Linked DNA regions of Bremerella alba. Each later gene encodes a partner of the first gene's protein in a complex. Links are inferred from orthologs where the notes say so. Each region holds a gene or a part of one and is shown on either strand. Other genes may lie near its edges. The genes, in order: HOV93_RS11220 and yajC.

The links.
Region 2: the proteins of HOV93_RS11220 (region 1) and yajC are in contact, whole or in part, in a crystal structure (PDB 2RDD), measured with the Escherichia coli proteins. The link is inferred for Bremerella alba from one-to-one orthologs.

The regions. Positions count from the first base shown.
Region 1 is NZ_JABRWO010000006.1:16,224-26,070, reverse strand. What follows is about bases 2,476-6,228. They hold HOV93_RS11220 (efflux RND transporter permease subunit), read right to left. Parts: upstream 5,829-6,228; coding sequence 2,676-5,828; downstream 2,476-2,675. Other genes in these bases: HOV93_RS11215 (efflux RND transporter periplasmic adaptor subunit), read right to left, coding at 5,825-6,228; HOV93_RS11225 (bacterioferritin), read left to right, coding at 2,476-2,572. Also shown: HOV93_RS11235 (hypothetical protein), read left to right, coding at 161-457; HOV93_RS11230 (Gfo/Idh/MocA family protein), read left to right, coding at 642-1,985; more of HOV93_RS11225, read left to right, coding at 2,102-2,475; more of HOV93_RS11215, read right to left, coding at 6,229-7,240; HOV93_RS11210 (DUF1552 domain-containing protein), read right to left, coding at 7,724-9,154; HOV93_RS11205 (DUF1592 domain-containing protein), read right to left, coding at 9,177-9,847.
Region 2 is NZ_JABRWO010000008.1:310,418-319,274, reverse strand. Bases 2,096-4,858 are described here. They hold yajC (preprotein translocase subunit YajC), read right to left. Parts: upstream 3,773-4,858; coding sequence 3,419-3,772; downstream 2,096-3,418. Other genes in these bases: HOV93_RS15555 (PQQ-binding-like beta-propeller repeat protein), read right to left, coding at 4,080-4,858; secD (protein translocase subunit SecD), read right to left, coding at 2,096-3,307. In the rest of the region: more of secD, read right to left, coding at 1-2,095; more of HOV93_RS15555, read right to left, coding at 4,859-5,435; tRNA guanosine(34) transglycosylase Tgt, read right to left, coding at 5,543-6,709; HOV93_RS15545 (DNA-directed RNA polymerase subunit alpha C-terminal domain-containing protein), read right to left, coding at 6,775-8,106. UniProt on the Escherichia coli protein: The SecYEG-SecDF-YajC-YidC holo-translocon (HTL) protein secretase/insertase is a supercomplex required for protein secretion, insertion of proteins into membranes, and assembly of membrane protein complexes.

The DNA.
Region 1 (9,847 bases):
ACCTACTCCCGTTGATCTTGAGAAGAGAACAGCATTGGTTGCGCACATTTCTGTTTTTCGACATACGTTTTACGTTGAATCGAAGTCGCAAGCTATGGTGCGGCTTCGGGCCTGCTAGGCGGCAGAACAATCAGGCATACGTCCCGACGGAGAACTCATCGTGTTTAAGAACAATGAAGAAGCGTTTGTTTACCTGTACGATCGACAGGGCATTTTGAGTGTTCAGGTAATGCTCAGTGCAGTACGGGCCTACGGTGCCGACACCGGCAGCGTCCAGGTCCTGACGCTTCTCAATGGTGTCGACAATTCGTTCGACAAGAAAGATGAGAAAGCCCTCGTCGCGGCAATGCGATACGTCGAAGAAAACCTTCCCCAGTGGCAAGAGGACCGCGTCGTCCCCCTTCCCGACGGGACCCAACTGACGATCGACCCGGCGCTGGTCCCTGAAGAGTACTAATCAGCGCAAGCTCAAACGGGTACCTCAGGGTAACTCCGCCTGGCGATTCTCATACGCTGTTTCGGTCAATGATCTCTCTACGCTGCTTTTCTTAGCGAAAAAGCGTTGACGACGCCGCGCTTATTCGTAAGACTTGGTGCTCCCACCTACCATTTCCTACCTTCGAGCGCTTTGAGAGACATCTATGACCGGTAAGCTGAATCGTCGTCAAGCTATTAAAACCTTAGGGATCGCCAGTGCCGCGTTGGCCCTGCCAGCGGTTAGTTATTCTCGTGTACTGGGTGCCAACGATCGTCTGCGTGTTGCCAGTGTTGGCACGGGTGGCAAAGGTTGGAGCGACCTTGTTGGTGTCGCTGCAAGCCCTGCCGTCGAGGTCACCGCACTGTGCAATATCGACAGTTCCAAGAATCACCTGGGCCGAGCCGCCGAGAGATATGCCGCCGCCAAGACCTACTCCGATTGGCGAAAACTGCTAGATAACTCAGATGGTGTCGACGGTGTGATCGTTTCTACGCCTGACTTCATGCATGCCCCGGTCTCGCTGGCCGCCATGCAACTAGGCAAGCACGTCTTTTGCCAGAAGCCACTGACGCATACCGTCTTTGAATCTCGGCAGATGAAAGAAGCCGCCCAACGCAATAAAGTCGTCACGCAAATGGGCAACCAGATTCAATCGCACGCCGCCTATCGCACGGCAGTCGCTTTGGTGCATGCCGGCAAAATTGGCAAGGTTAAAGAAGTCCATTCGTGGCAGGCCGGCACCCCTAGCTGGCCCCGCAACATCGATCGTCCGACCGGGGAAGATCCTATCCCCAAGACGGTGGCCTGGGACCTCTGGCAAGGGGTCGCCCCCCGTCGTCCTTACAAGACCGGGCTCTACCATCCGTTCAACTGGCGGGGCTGGCAGGACTATGGCACGGGACAGCTTGGCGACTTTGGTTGTCATATTCTCGACCCGGTCTTCAAATCACTTGAGCTGACAGCGCCCCTGCAATTGACGGCCGAAGCACCACCGCTCAATCCAGAAACCTGGACCGAAAGTGCAACGGTGCGTTATGTATTCCCAGGGACCAAGCACACCTCTGGTGATACGATTAACGTTACCTGGTACGACGCAGCCGGTGTCCGCCCACCTGCGGAAGTCACGGCCTACTTGCCCAAGTCGTATTCGCTTCCGAACGCAGGATCCGTCCTGATTGGCGAGAAGGGAACGCTTGTCATTCCTCACGTTGCCATGCCCAAGCTCTTCTTAACGGGTGCCGATGCAGAAGCAACCATCGAAGAAGTGCCAAGCGTCGACCATTACGTGCAGTGGGCTGATGCCGCGCGTGGCGAAGCCGAAACGACCTCGACATTCGATTACTCAGGCCCTCTGACTGAAACGGTCCTTTTGGGTACCGTCGGCATTCGCTTCCCAGGTCAAATGCTGAAGTGGAATGCTGAAGAGATGAAGATCCCCAATTTCACGGAAGCAGAACCTTGGCTTACCAAGTCGTATGCCAAGGGATGGGAACCGGCCTGGGTTTAAGCACCAGTCCTCCTGGTTACCGACTGGGGACAGATCGCGGTACAATGATAGGATCAGCGTGTTGAGTTCGCACGCTGATCCAACAACCAATTGATCGCGTCTCTGGGAGAAAACCCATGTCGAGAGAAAAGTCTATTGAGAATCTGCAGAAGGCCCTGTCGATGGAGCTGACGGCCAGCCATCAGTATCAGCTGCATGCAGCTGTGCTGGAAGATTGGGGACTTGATCTACTGGCCAAACGGATGCGGGAAGAAATGCAGGAAGAGCTGGGGCACTCCGACGAGTACCTCAATCGCATACTCTTCCTCAAAGGCGAACCGCGTTTGACGTTTGACAAAACTCCGGTCCGCGCCGAAACGCTTCAGGCAATCTTCAAAACCGATATGAACGACGAAAAGGAAGCGATCGAGTTCTACACCAAGGCCTCGCAGCAAGCTTCCGCCGATTCCGATATCGGAACGCGTCAAATCTTCGAGAAGATCGTCTTGGACGAAGAAGGGCACATGGCCTGGCTGGAACTCCAGCTCGACCTGATCGAACGCATGGGCGAAGCGGCTTACATCGCCAAGCACATGTCCTCGCCGTAAGCAGCAATACCTTCACCGGTACGATTCCAAAGCAAACAAGGGCGATGCCAACTTCCGTCAGCATCGCCCTTACTCTTTCGCGTGTTTGCAAAATCGCAGCTCTCTAAGCTTCGCTTGGTTCCTTTTTGATCTTTTTGGCGAACTTCCGTAGCACCACGTAAAAGACCGGGGTCAGGAACAAGCCGAAAATCGTCACGCCCAACATTCCAGCGAAAACGGCCGTTCCTAGCACACGACGCATTTCAAAGCCGGCACCAGTGGCAATCAGCAGTGGAATCACGCCCAAAATGAACGAAAACGCCGTCATCAAGATCGGGCGAAGTCGTAGGCGACAAGCTTCGACGGCCGCTTCAAACCGGTCTTTGCCGGCATCTTCTTCCGCTTTGGCGAACTCGACAATCAGAATCGCATTCTTACATGCCAGACCCACCAACACAATGAAACCGATCTGCGTGAGGATGTTGTTGTCCATCCCACGGAACCAGATCCCCATGATGGCAAATAACAAACACAGCGGCACGATCAGAATAATTGCCAGCGGCAAGAGCCAACTTTCGTACTGAGCGGCAAGCGTAAGAAACACAAACAAGACCGCCAAAGGGAACAGGAAGATAATTGTGTTGCCTGCCTGACGTTCTTGAAACGCGATATCGGTCCACGAGTAGCCAAACCCAGGCGGAAGGCTTTCGTCTGCCAGCCGTTCCATTGTGCTGAGCGACTGACCGGTGCTGAAGCCTGGGACCGTATCGCCGTTGAGGTCGGCGGCTGGGTACAAGTTGAAACGCACCAGGCGATCGGGACCGACCACGCGCTCGACATCGACGATCGAAGCCAACGGCACGCTAGCACCTCGCGTGCTTCGAGTACGGAGTTGCAAAATGTCGCTCGGTTCATCGCGAAACTCAGGCTCGGCCTGGGCTGTCACGCGATAGGTTCTCCCCAGCAAATTGAAGTCGTTCACGTAGACCGAACCAAGATAGACCTGCAGTGCCGCAAAGACATCATTCACCGGGACATCCAGCATCTCGGCCTTCGTACGGTCGACATTCGCTTGAATTTGGGGAACACTGAGTCGATAGTTCGAGTAAACCTGGACCAGTCCTGGCTGCTTATTTGCCTCGGCTGCAATCTGATTGGTGACCTGACTAAGTGCTTCGAGGCCGGCACCGCTCCGGTCTTGTACGTACATCTTATATCCGCCACCACGACCAATACCACGAACCGGGGGCGGAGGTATCACAAAAATCTGGGCCTCGTTGATACTGCTCAGCTTTTCCCGCAGCTCGCCTATAATCACTTCAATTTGTCGCCCCCGAGCACTTCGCTCTTTGGCATCTTCCAAGGGAAGAAACGTCACCGCGGCACTCGGGCTGATGGTAAACGTAGAGCCTGATAGTCCGGCGATGCCAACCGCGTGCTTCACGCCGTCGATCTCGCCGCCTCTCCGGGCAACCTCCTTCGTGACTTCGTCTGTTCGCGATAGGGCAGCCCCGTCGGGCAGCTGAATCGCTACGATCAGATAACCTTGATCTTGCTGGGGTATGAAACCGTTGGGGACCATACCAAAGCTGTAATAGGTAGCTACCAGCAGCCCGACATACAGCAGCAATACCAAGGCCGAAACACGGATCGTTCGCGAAATGATGCCAGCGTAAATATTGCTAGTCATGTCGAACATCCTGTTGAACAGCCGGAAAAACCAGCCAAACAAGAAGTCGACTACTTTGCCAATCCGATTTTTCTTGGCATCTTTAGGACGCAGTAGTAATGCACACAATGCCGGACTCAGCGTCAGGGACACAAACGTCGAGAACGCCGTAGAAATAGCGATCGTAATCGCGAACTGCTGATAGAACCGCCCACTAATGCTGGGAATGAAAACGGTTGGTAGAAACACGGCAATTAGCACGAGGGTCGTGGCGATCAACGCCGATCCGACTTCGTCCATTGCTTTATGGGTTGCTTCACGCGGCGAGAGTCCTTCGGCGATCAGACGCTCGACATTCTCTACGACCACGATCGCGTCGTCGACCACGATACCAATCGCCAACACTAATCCGAAAAGAGATAACGTATTCAGCGTGACGCCCATCGACTGCATCACGGCAAACGTTCCGATCAGCGAGATCGGAATCGCGATCACCGGAATAATGGTCGGTCGCCAGCCGTGCAGAAAGATGAATACCGTAAACACCACCAGTACTGTGGTGATCAACAGCGTATCGAACACTTCGGCAATCGATTCTTCGACAAAGTCAGTTGGATTATAGGCAATCTGGTAGCCAATCCCCTCGGGAAAGTCGTTGGCCAAATTGGCCATGGTTTGTTTGACTTCTTTTGCCGTATCGACCGCATTGGTGCCTGGCCGCTGATAAATGAGTACCGCGACAGCCGGATTGCCATCAAGATAGCTAAGCCGCGAATAATCTTGGGCACCCAGTTCCACGCGCGAAACATCGCTCAGGCGGGTAACCCGACCATCGTCGCCCCGCTTAATGATGATGTTGCCAAATTCCTCGGTATCTTTCAGACGTCCTTCCGTTGTCACGTTTAGCTGAAACGCGCCGGTTCCATCATTGGGCGGCTGTCCGAGCACCCCGGCAGCGACCTGCGCATTCTGCCCGCGAATCGCTCCGATCACGTCCGCGGGTGTCAGGTCGAGGTGTGTCATGCGCTCGATATCGAGCCATACTCGCATGGCGTACTCGTTACCACCAGCGATACGAATGTCACCGACCCCGTCCAGACGCATCAATGCATCGCGAATACGTAGAAACGCAAAGTTACTGATATAAAGCTGATCGCGGCTACCATCAGGCGACTCTAAATGCACCACCATCAGCATATCGGGAATCTGCTTGCTGGTCGTAACGCCAATCTGGCGAACCGACTCAGGCAGACGTGGTTCGGCAATGGCCACTCGGTTTTGCACCAGCACCTGGGCGTCATCCAGGTTGGTTCCCAGCTTGAAAGTCACCGTCAACTGCATGGTGCCGTCGGCACTGGAGGACGACTCCATGTACAACATGTTGTCGACGCCGTTCATCTCCTGCTCGATCGGCGTTGCAACCGTGTCGGCGATCACCTGGGGTGTTGCCCCGGGATAGCTGGCACGCACGACAATGGTCGGCGGAGCCACGCTGGGATACTGCGAAACCGGCAGCGTGAAATAAGTGATTCCACCCACCAAGAGGATGATAAACGATAGCACCGATGCGAAAATCGGACGCTCGATAAAGAAATGAGGGAACTTCACCGGACGGCCTCCTCGGTCGTTTCAACTGCAGTCTGCGTCTTTTGATGAAGCGCACCGATAGAACTAAGTCCTGGTGAGATCCACTGATCTTGCGGAAGGGGCGTGTAGTCGTGCGGCAGACCGTCTTCGCGAATTTCAATCTCACCATTCTCGACATTCACGGCCATTTCTGGTCGAACCAGCAAGATCCCCTTGATGACCAGCGACTCGCTGCCATCGAGCCCTTTACGCACCACACGCAGACCGTCCACCATCGGCCCCACGTCGACGCTACGCCGCTCGATCTTGCCGTCTACAACAACATACACGTACTGCGATGCCTGATCTGTGCCAATTGCCGAATCGGGAATTAGGACCGCTTGATAGGCAGCACTGCCAGGCAACCGAACCCGGCCGAACATGCCGGGGACCAGGACTTCGTCTTCGTTGCGAAAAATGCAACGCACTCGAATGCTGGCCGTGTCGGCGTCGAAGCGGTTGTCGACGAAATCCATATGACCGATGTGCGGGAAGTCTTTTTCATCAGCCAATCCGAGGTACACCGGGTTCTTGGCCGATCGCGAGCTTTCTCGCTTTCCTTCCAGCGCCAAACGAATGTACTTCAAAACCTGCTGCTCGTTGACGTCGAACGTGCAGTAAATGGGACTGACCGAAGTGATCGTCGTCAGCAGGGAAGATGTCGCCGCACCGCCACTGACGAGGTTGCCTTCGGTAACATATTCCCGGCTAATACGGCCGGTCACTGGCGCGTGAATCTTTGTGTAACTGAGATCAAGCTCCGCCGTTTCGATCGCTGCTTCGGCCGAATGGATCGCCGACTGAGCCGTCGCCACGCCGGCTTCGGCCAGCCCGATGCCTGCGTCCGAGGCCGTTATATCTGCTTCGGCTTGTGTAAATTCCGCTTCACGTTGATCGAGTTCGTCTTGAGCGACTGCGTTCGAGGTCCGCAACGTTCGCGTTCGATTAACGCGGGCCTGGGCCAGATTCAACTCTGCTTCGGCTTGCTTCTTCTGAGCACGCGATTCATCGAGTTGCGCCTTCGCTTGAGCCATTTGGGCCTGGGCCTGACCCAGGGTAGCCTTGGCGCCGTTCAGCGCCGCGATAAAAGGTCGCTGATCCACGACAAAGAGTAGATCCCCTTGATTGACGATCTGACCTTCGTCGAAGTGGATCGACTGAAGATAGCCGCTAACCCTTGCCCGAATTTCCACGAATTCGATTGGTTCGAGACGGCCGGTATAGGCGTCCCACTCAACAATCTGTTTCGTGATCGGCTGCGAAACAGTCACCGTCGGAGGAGGCCGATCCACAGCGCCTTGGGGTGCCGAAGAACAACCTGCATGAGCAATCACGCAGATTCCAAATGCAAGCGTGGCGAGTGCCACCTTTGGGTAGCGTCGAAGGGTTTCCATAGAGCCTATTGAATGGTTGGTGTCATAATTAGCACAGTCCTCTTGGATGGATTGCCAATTCTAGTCAGTTGCTCAGACGCGTCGAGAGAACGATTCTGCGCGATCCTTGGCAAATCCTTTCACCAAGAGAAGATGTTCGCGGGAACCCGAGAACGTGTAACAACCAATCCACCAAAAGCGAGAGAAAGCTCAGGTAAGGCCTAGGTTAGTCGTTTGGCCTCAAAAGCGGGTATTATGGAAACGATATCGTTTCCTAGATTACATTTCACCACACAAAACGGCCCGTTAGAGGGACCTGGTTTGAAATGACACAATCCCCCTTAAGTGATGGGAACGCTATGTCCTTGGTAGCGGAAAAAAACTCGACAAGAAAGTCGATAAAATCTTCCACGTAAACATTTAGCTGTCTAAGTGTCCAGTTAGAGTGGCTCTAAGGAGTGGATTTTAAGTCACCATAGGGAATAAAAGGTAAGCGTAGGATATTTACGCTCGAATCTGATCGACTGATTTCTTATCGCGTTGAAGCGGGCCCAGGTTTCGCTGAGCGCCCATACCACGAAGCAGCTCGTTGTAGGCGTCGAGTCCTTCCGCTTTAACGTCGATCGTTTCGCCAGTCTTGAAGCGGCCATTGGCTCCGGTGACCGCATGGAACACGCCTGAAAGTTCTCGCTTCACATCATTGTGGCGGCCATCACCAGACTCGGTACTGATGGTGAACAGAGAGTTCTCCAAAATGGTTTTGCCGTTGGCCTCGATCGCGTCCTGCTCGTCGAGCCGCTGTAAGAAGTAGGCGATCTCACGCATTTTCATGTGTGCGTGAGCCCGCAACTGCTCGTTCGGTTTATTCTCTTTGAATTTGTGCCACCATTCGTGGCTGCACCCTTTATCCCCGCTGGCCTTCAGCTGTTTTTCGTCGTCGAAGACAAACCGCTTCTCGCCGTTGAATTCGTAATCGCCGCTCAAGCGAATGCGTTCGCCTGCGGCTAGAAAGGTGAGCGACCCAAAGCGACAGCGATCCATGGAAATGGCCAGCGCGTACAGGTCGGCCATCAATCGCCACTCGGTCGTGAGTTCTTCCAAGGTGATATCGATACCTTGCCCGCTTGGATCGGCCTCGTTTCCGTGCGGCAACTGAGAGGCCGGCGGCACCGGAAGTTCTTTTCGTTGTGCTTGGGATTTCTTCTCGAACTCGATCGTTCGCTGTTCGTACTCTCGCACGCGATCAAGGTGATCTTGCAAACGCGACCGCGAGACCTTGCCCAGCGGCGATGTTTGCCCGGTGTAATATTGTGCCTGTTGCACAACGCTATCGAGCACGCTTCGCGACAATCGCTGCCGGCGGGGATCAAGTGAATCACTAGGGACTTCCCCAAAGATTCGGCTGAACAAATCCCGCGGCTTTTCCTGCATGGCAGCCGCCGGTGTGCCGTCGTCTTTAAAGCTATGGGTATAGCGCACCACACGACTGCGGCGAAAGAACGTCCCGGCGATCAGCGTCGAAATCATTCCCGGCGGAAGACCATTGGGATGATATTGTTGGCGAACCAATTGATCGATCGAAGGACCACCCGCTTTGGCAGTTCCTTCGGCGGGCATCGCCGTAAAAGCCGCCGATGCCCCGTCGAAGTGAGCATTGATGCCCGGCATGTCACAGCGAACATGATCGACATTCCGCATGATGAGCAACTTGTCTCGCAGCGGCTTGAGTGGTTCAAGTACGCCGTCGTAACCTTCGCTTTGGAGAGGCGCAGGGATCCCGAGTCCGAAAAACAAATTGAAGGCGCGCACCGGAATCTCTGCCTTGGCGGCCCCCAGCACCGGCGTAACGGTCATTTCTTCGAGCAGCGGCAACCCAATGGCAACCGAGCCTAGACCTTGAAGCAGTGTCCGACGATTGAGATACGTTCGTTTCATCGGTGATTACCAGAAGGAATAGTTACCGTGATGTTTTGGATAGGGGAAACTTCTGAACCAGATCGCTAAGGACGATGGCCCGCATAACAGCTTGATACGTGCCGCCGTTGGCCTGAGCTTGCTCGTGAATCTGCTTGACGATGGCCTCGTCGTTAGAGACCAAAGGGCGAGAAATCGCGAACTGAACAAGCTTTCGAGTGATCCCCATCCCCACACGATCACTCGCAGCGAGAATCTCCATCATCTGGCGGGATGACTTATACTTCACCGCCTGCTCGGTTCCTGGCAGCAGGATCTCGCCGTCTTCTCGTAGTAGATTCCCGTGTCGATCACGCTCGGAAAACGCCCCGATCCCATCGAACCTCTCGAGCCCGAAGGCCAGCGGTTCAAATCGCGAGTGGCACCCACCGCAAGAAGCATTGTTGATTCGTTCTAAGGCAATGCCACGTTGCGTCAAACCTGGTTTGGTAGGCACAGGGCTCGTATCGACGCAGGGGGGCGGTGCCCCGACATGACTGTATAGCAGTTCGTGCAACACGAAGAGCCCCCGGCTCACCATCGAGGCGTTATCGCCGCCCAGGGTCAACGTGCTCCCTTGCGTCAAGAGACCTCCCCGCTGGGGAATCTCGCCCAGGTCGTATCTGCGGATAGGTTCGTACTGCACGCCCACCTCCTCTGCGTCAAACGCACGAT
Region 2 (8,857 bases), on another replicon or contig:
CGAGCTTCTTACTAACCTGCTCCAGAATCTCTGCGGACTGATCAGGCGTAGTGGAAAGCTTGACCATCCACGTCGTTTGACTGACGCGACTATCGACCGGCAACGCTTTCCCTTCGCTATCCAAGAGAGCAATATCTGGGCGAGCTACGCGTAAGTGATCGGCCGCATCATTGACTAAAGTCCGTACCGTTTCGGCACTGATACCTTCGTCAAACGACATTTCGGTCTCGGTGTTAAAGCGAGGAGCTTCAGCACCAGAGGCCAGCGGATTCGTAGGATCAACCGCTGGACCTGTTCCAGGAGCTTCTTCGGTTGGTGATTCAGCCATCGGGTTCGCCGGAGCAGAATCATCTGTCATAGGAGACTCGGCCATCGGTGCCTCAGCAGCCGGAGCTTCTTCCATCGGAGCGGCTGGTTCTGCAGCTGGCTTCTCCTCGGTCGGAGCGTCTTCCATCGGCTTCTCTTCCGCTGCCGGTTCTTCCGCGGTTTTTTCCTCCGCTGGCTTTTCTTCGGCAGGGGCCTCATCAGCCGGTTGCTCTGGAGCAGGCGATTCTCCCTCGCCGTTATCTTGCAGCAGGACGTCGAGGGTAACGTGCCACGGCAGCATGGCCATCAGGTGCGAAGAAACAGGCGCGATGAACGACTGCATGTCACCTTCGGGAGCCTCAGGCTTTTCTTCCGTCGTTTCTGCCGGAACTTCTTCTTTCTCCGAAGTCGCTTCCGGTTCCGGAGCTGACTGGACAGGCTCCGTCGTTGTCGGCGAGGTTTCGGGAGCTTCGATCTTCGCTGGCGGTGCAGCCTGACTACCTGGGGCGGCAGTTGGCGGCACGAAGTCCATGTTATGCATCACCAGCTGGCTCTCGCCATTGGGGCCGGTAAATACTCGCGAGATCCGATCCTGAACCACTTCAACACCGGCCGGAATCGCACCAGTGTTGTACCGTAAAGCATCGGTGCTGAAGTTCATTCGCAGGTGATCTGCCGTCTGCGTGTCGTCGTCGACATTTTTAACAGACATCGCACCCGAATCAGCACCTGTCTCGTCTTGGAATTCAATTCCGTCCCCGTCCGTGTTCGGCAAGATGGCCACGCCTACTTCAGCGGTGGCAAGACGGTCGATGATCCCGCTCAGGGTTTCAACGCCTGCCAAGTCGACCTCGGCCGAAGCTCCGGTGCGATCGGTGACGACGACCTTGCCAAGCTGACCATATTCCGACATCGAGGTATCGACCTTATAGATACGATCCTCGTAGCCTTCCATTGTCACAGCACTGACCGAGAGGTCTGGCAGTACGTCGGTCAACTTGCTCCGAATTTCAGAGATGGGCATCGGTTCTTCCAGGAAGACCTGTACCGAAGAACCACCGTTGAAGTCGATATCGAAGATATCCTTGCCACGAACACCCACTCCGATCATGCCGACCAGAATCACGACCAGCGAGATCATCCCGGCAACCTTCTGCTTGCCGATGAAGTCGTAGCCGATGCTAGAGGCCGATGGCAGGAACTTGAGCGTCGTGAGAAGACGTTTCTTTTCGAGAATGTCGAAGATGCCACGCGAAACATAGATCGCGGTGAACATACTCATCAAAATACCGACAAACAACGTCACGGCGAAACCACGCACCTGATCGGTACCAATGCGATACAACACGGCGGCGGTAATCAATGTCGTAATATTCGCGTCCACGATAGTCGACATCGCTTTGCCGAAACCGTTGGAAAGAGCAACTCGCAGCGTGGCCCCGCCGTTGATCTCTTCGCGTATCCGCTCGAAAATCAGCACGTTGGCGTCCACCGCCATACCCACGGTTAACACCAAACCGGCAATCCCCGGAAGCGTCAGGTCAGCCTTAATGGCAATCATGACAGCTAGGATCAACACCAGGTTGAAAACCAGGGCAAAACAGGCGACCAAACCGGCAACACGGTAATAGATGGCCATGAAAATTAGCACGGCAATCAGCGAGACCGAAATGGCGACCTTCCCCTTACGGATCGTATCGTCACCCAGCGTAGCACTGATTTGCTGTTCGCTGATCGGTTCCTTACGGAGCACAACCGGCAGCTTACCGCTGCGAAGCACCTGTACCAGGTCGGTCACCTCTTGCTGCGTGAAATCGCCGGTGATGATACCGCTATCGGTGATCATTGCGTTGATTCGCGGAGCCGAGATCAGATAGTTATCCATCACAATCCCAAGCTTACGCGGGATGTTGGTCTCACTCAGGTTTTCCTGCGATAGGCGTCCCATGCGATTAGCACCATCGACACCAAACTCAAACCCAACCGCTGGCTTACCATATTCGTCACGTTGTACCCTCGACGAAGACAGATGCTTACCACCCAGGCGAGCCTCCGGACGTTCGACACGCATCAGCACTTCAAACGGAACGCCAGGGCCACCGCCACGCACTAAGTGACGTTGGCTGTTGAGGTACGGCGTCAAGTTTGGATCGGCAAAGTTCGGTTCACCAACGGCCCCGCGGGCTTCGTCGTCGACACGAACCCAGCGTCCGATGCGGTTGCCTTCACGGTCGCTGACATAAGTCACGCCTATCTGAGCTTCGTCTTCGGCACGCGTGAACAGGTAATCGTGGTCTTGCTTGTTAGCCACGATCATAAAGTCGAGCACACCTGCTTTGGTGATGAGTCGCTTGATCGAATCGAGGTCGGACGACTCGGCTTGCGGAACGATCACTTCCACCTGATTTTCGCCGTAGGGGCGAATGATCACTTCGGAAACACCCGATGGATTGATACGTTTTTGCAGCTGAGTGATCAACTGAGCGGTACCTTGCTCGAGCTGCCGTTCCGGCGTCAGATTCATGCCGGTGTTCTCGGAACTGACATCCGAGGCAAGCAAATCCAAACTGGCCTGCTCGTCGACTTCATACACCAGAATGACACCACCTTGCAGGTCGATACCAAACTTGGGCGGCCAGAGCAGAAAGCAAACCGTGACACTGCAAACCAGGCTGGCAAAGGTAATGCCCAGCTTGCGGCTCAGCTCCGGCATGCGAATCGCGGTCGCCAGCCAAAAGCCCAACACGTACGGCACCACAATGGTGAGGAGAATAATCCCCAACACATTGAATGTTTGCGAACCTCCAGAACTCGGTGCTTCAACTGGTGCGACATCTGTCGTGGGGACGGGAACTTCCGTCGACGGCGCTTCTTGTGCCATCGCGGTTGAGCCCAGCCACGAACTTCCGCCGGCGTCCAGCCCGAAATCGACGCCGGTCATCAATGTGACGGTCAGCGACAGCACGAGCATGACAGCAAAAATCGTGCAACTCTTCTGCATTACGTGTCTCCAAGCCTTGGCAGCGTCTGCGCTTCCTGGCAAGTCGTATGGTGGAATATGGAAAGGGGAATTCGTCCTTGAATCGTCCATTCGAGCCGCAATAGGCGGAAATCAGGATTCGGCGTTATCGCTCGCTTTTCCCTCTCTCGAGAGAACAGTGGCGATCGCTCGCAAACGAACCCGCAACTCTGTGCCCGACTTTTCGTCCAGGCGAAGCACAACCTCTTGCTGGTCTTTCTTCACACTGACCACGGTGGCGATGATCCCTCCGATCGTTTCCACGCGGTCATTTTTTTTGATCCCTTCCAGCATTTTCTGGGCATCGGAAGCTTTTTTTTGCTCCGGCCGGATCAACATGAAATAACCCAACACCAGAATGGCCACAATGGGAAGCCAGGTGAGAGGATTCGCGAAACCGCCTTCTTGCGCTAAGATGTGAACCGGCATTGCCGTCAAATCAAACATTTCCGCCGACGCTTCCTACCACTTGCCTGGCTCACTGATCGCATTCCGCTGTCCCAGTTGTCACGGCAACCCTAGTTGGGTCGCTGTCACTCCTGAATAAGGTCAGAATCAGCGAGAGAATGGACTTGCTTCTGTACCGTCAACCAAGTGACAGCACATCGAAACCGCTCATGATAAGAGTTTCGTTCTATACCGGCAATAGCGGCCAATCCGCCCAAAAACGGCAAAAGGTGGCCTGATAGACCACCATTTACCCTCTGCGATCATCTTGTTGACGACGGGAATTGCCCAAACCACCCCATTAGACCTATTCTTGTGCTAGATCGACCGCGACAAGTTCTTTGTCGTTTCGGAAAAAGCCGGTTTGATTGGCATAAGCAGGGTGCGTCCAGACAACCTGGCGGCCAAATGCTTCGCTGGTCGGGTCCAAAACATGGAAGCGCCCCAGTGACTCGAAGCCGCTTTTAGTCATTTTGGCAACTAATAAATCGCCAACTTCGCTGAAAACAAGATACCGGTCACTCTCCCCGAGCCGCGTTAGAAACGCAGTGCCGTGCTTGATGAACCGAGTTTCGTCAGGCTTGGTCGCCTGGAAGTTTGTCCATAAGCGATCCCCATTGCTGGCATCCACTGCGATCAGACTACCGACGCTACAGTCGCTGCCGTAGACCACCCCATCCACAAACAAAGGGGTCGCGGTACCGCTATAAACCGAGGTCTTCGGCTCGCCATACCAAAGTGCTTTTGCCCCGGGCTGATCTTCTTCCAGCTCGATCATGACCGATTGGTTCCCAATTCCGCTGGCGTACATCCGGTTCCCTTCGACCATAGGGCGAGCAATCGACATCTCGAAAGCTGGCTCAATGTCGATTTCCCAATACTGCTGCCCGGTCTTGGGATTGAGCGACGACACCCCTTCCGGGTGATAGATGATCAACTGCCGAGTACCGCTAGTTTCAATAATCGATGGCGGTGCATAGCCCATCTTCGTGTCGAGCGCCTTCCACTGCACCTCGCCGGAGCGTTTATCGAAAGCAACAACCCCTTGCCCTTCGCCCCCCACCATGACGTAAAGCAGGTCGCCATCCACTAGGGGATGGCCAGAGCATCCCCAAATTGGGATCTCAGCACCAAAGTCATCTACCAGACTCCGACGCCACGCGAGTTCGCCTGTTTCGACCTGTAAACAGACCAAATCGCCTTCGGCACCCATCCAATAGAGCAGGTCGCCATCGACGCTCGGAGTGCATCGCGGCCCCACAGCGTAGCTAATGGAATACGGTCGATCGTAGGCGTACTCCCACAGTTTTTCGCCGGACTCGGCACTGAAAGCGAGCACGCGTTCTTTTCCTTGGCGATCCTGCCGTGCGCCGGGATTATTGGAGATTTCGTTGGATGCCGCTAGATAATCGGTCACAAAAACACGGCCATTGGCGACCGCTGGGCCGGCATAGCCACCAGAAATCGGAACGCGCCACTTGACCTTCAATCCATCCTCGGGAATAGCGTTGATGACGCCTGACTCACGGTACACATCATCGCGTTGCGGTCCCATCCATTGGGGCCAGTCATCCGCCATCCCAGCCTGAGAAGCCAAGAAGACCAAAGCAACAGAAAACGTGGTGACCAACAGGGATCGGCCAGCAACGGGCAATAGATGCATCAAGAGTTCCTTCATGGTTGGCGCGCAGGCAAAGAGTACGACGTACCCCTTGGAAGCCGAATGCCGCAGTATGGATTCAAAAACTTCGTGAATAACTCGAGAAAGACCTACCCACCAGACGACCAACCTGCCATCTTTTGCTCGTAATAGGCTTCGAATCGATCTTCTTCAATCGCTTGCCGAGCCTCACGCATCAGCCGCTGATAATAAGCCACATTGTGTAGCGACAATAAGATGGGGCCCAACATCTCCTTCGCCATAAATAAATGACGAAAATAGGCCCGACTGAGTCCCGCAACCTGAGGAACGCTCTTCGAGTCCAAGGGGGTAGGATCTCGCTGGTGCTTTGCATTGCGAAGACGAACGGTCCCTTCATCGGTGAAGGCCAACGCGTTGCGGCCGTTACGTGTGGGCATCACGCAATCAAACAGGTCGACACCGCGACGAATCCCCTCTAACAGATCTTCAGGCCGGCCAACGCCCATCAAGTACCGTGGCTTATTCGCCGGTAGGGTAGGGCAGGTCGCGTCGAGAATTCGATACATCTCTGGAGGCGGTTCACCGACACTCAACCCGCCGATGGCATAGCCGGGGAAATTCAGCTCGGCCAGACGCTCGGCGCATTCCACGCGAAGACTTTCATCGAGCCCTCCCTGAACAATCGCAAACTGAGCCTGATCTTTTCGCGACGCAGCATCTTGGCATCGCTTCGCCCAACGGATTGAGCGGTCCATCGCTTCACGAATCACCTTCGTTTCGTTGGGCAACTCGACCACGTGGTCGAGCACCATGGCAATATCACTGCCTAGATTCTCTTGAATCTCGATACTTCGTTCAGGCGAAAGATGGATTTTGCGGCCATCGATATGCGACTGGAAGATGGCCTCTTTCTCGGTGATCTTTCGCATCTGCGCAAGACTGAAAATCTGAAAGCCGCCACTGTCGGTCAGGATGGGGCCCTGCCAGTCCATGAATCGGTGAAGCCCACCGAGCTCGGCAACGATGTCATCCCCCGGCCGCAGCGAAAGATGGTATGTGTTCCCCAAGATCATCTCGGCACCGGTCTGCCGCACCATGCCGATCTCAAGACCTTTGACCGTCCCCTGGGTTCCAACCGGCATGAAAGCAGGCGTTTGCACTGCGCCATGCGGCGTCACAAATTCTCCGCGACGCGCCTTCGAGGTGCCATCTTCGTGCTTCAAACGGTACTGAAACCAGTCGGCTTCTGCGGGACGATCAAACGTCGATTGTTCCAAAGTGTCTCGAAGCTCCATGAAAAAACCCACGCGGCTTTCCGCATGGGTTTAAGTTTGCAGGCCACTGGCCACACAACGACAAGTTAGTCGCCGCGAAGCTTCAGGTTGTAGTTAGTCAGCTTCTCGCGAACTTCGTTCAAGCTAGTCACGCCGAAGTTCTTGCATTCGAGAAGTTCATCGCCGGTGCGTCGAACCAGTTCGCCAATGGTGGAAATCCCCAAGCGAACCATGCACTTGCGAGCACGAACCGACAGGCTGAGTTCAGCAATGGGACGATCCAGCAGTGCCTGCTCGTCTGGAGACAAACCGGAAGTATCGTAGCTGACCTCAGGTGTCGATGGCTTTTCAGTCGACGCCTGGCCCAATTCCAGCCCTTTAGAACGCAGCATGTCACGGATCTCAACCAGTGACGTTTCGCCGAAGTTCTTACTCGCCAAAAGCTCTTGCTCTGAGCAGCGGCATAGGTCGCCCAAAGTCATGATGCCCATCTTCTGCAGACAGTTCCGACTTCGGACCGACAACTCGAAATCGGTAACCGGAATGCTGAGCACTTGCGACATGCGGTCGCGTTTCTTCTGCTCTTCTTCGTCGTAGTACATATCGCCGGATGCCTGAGCATCCTTCATGTACATACGAGCTCGCTTATCGGCCGGGTAAGAATCGAGAACCCGTTGGTAGCAGTGCGTCGCACGATCATATTCACCCCGATCTTCGTGAAGCAGACCAAGGTTCAGCAGAGCACCCACATGCGTAGGAAAAACAGCGGCAGCATTCTGGTAAAGCTGCAATGCCATCGTGTCGTTACCGCGACGATCGTTTTCCAAAGCCAGACCGAAAAGCGCCCCTGCATGGCCCGGATCGGCTTCGACAGCACGCTCGTAAAGAGCAACCACTTCCGCTGGATTGCCCCCCAGCGAAGCAACCGTGGCAGCACGCTGATAGAGATAATTGGCGGTGGACTCGATTGGGCCGAACATATTGTCCAGCATCTGCAATGCTTGTTCAGATTCGCCTTTGCTGCGAAGCGATTCGATGATTCCCAGCTGGCAATCGTCTTTGTTGTAACCAGCAGTCTGGGCCGACTGAAATGCTTCAATCGCCTTGTCGAATTTCTGCATGCAGAAATAGCTACGCCCAAGATAATAATGGGCCAGGGCACCACCATCGGCGGCCGATAGCGTTTGAACGGCCCCATTGTAATTACCCATAATGAACTGACAAACGCCCAATCGGACGTTTGTGGCCGGCGAACGCTCTTCCGACTGGTCTTCCAGCTCGGAAACGCTATCGCGAAGCGTTGAAAAGGCGTTGTAGTCGCGTCCTACCGTTCGCAGGATCTGACGAATCTCCTCCGGACCGAAGGATGAATTCGTGAGAACAACGCTCTTAAGATCGAAATCGATTCCTTGAATCATCAACGGGGCTCCAAACGGTTTTGTCGAGGCCCAAGTGCGAAAGCTCGGGGGAGATCATTGGGCACTGCGTTTCCCCGCTTTTTATTGACCAAGTTAGGAATTGTCCTGACTGGAAGCGAGTCGATTACCCATTCGCATTTGGGAAACAAGAAGAGCCAGCGACGAGAGTCGAACTCGTAACCCCAGCATTACGAATGCTGTGCTCTGCCAATTGAAGCTACGCTGGCTTACTCGCGAGTCGCGAATCAAAACGCTCCAAGATACTGAAGGTCATCGATTGCGTCAACTTACCCTAGCCATTGATTTTAGAAACTAAGGCAAGGTTTGACAGACGACCCAACAAGGAAATGAGTCTTGGCTCGAAAAGCACACGAGAATTCAGGCTAAAGCGAACTTAATGCGAGACTTAGCTAGAAAAATAACCCAAGAAAAAATCGAGGGACCGCTGTCGTACCAACCCGCGTTGGAGAAGCTGAATCGTCAGGGGCAAGGCAAACCACCCAGCTTAAGTTCGACAGCGGCCCCACGGGCCAGCTTACCGACTCCTCCGAGGAGCCGATGAACTTTCATTGTGCAATTTCCGAACCAAACCAACGAAAAATCTCAAAAACGATCCGAACTTACTGGCACGCAAAACTTTAGATAAATTAGAGCCAAACACGCATAAATTAATGCAAATGGGAATTTTGCGTACGTGACCCAAGATGCCACAAAGAAATAATACACACCCCTATATTATACTATTTTTAGC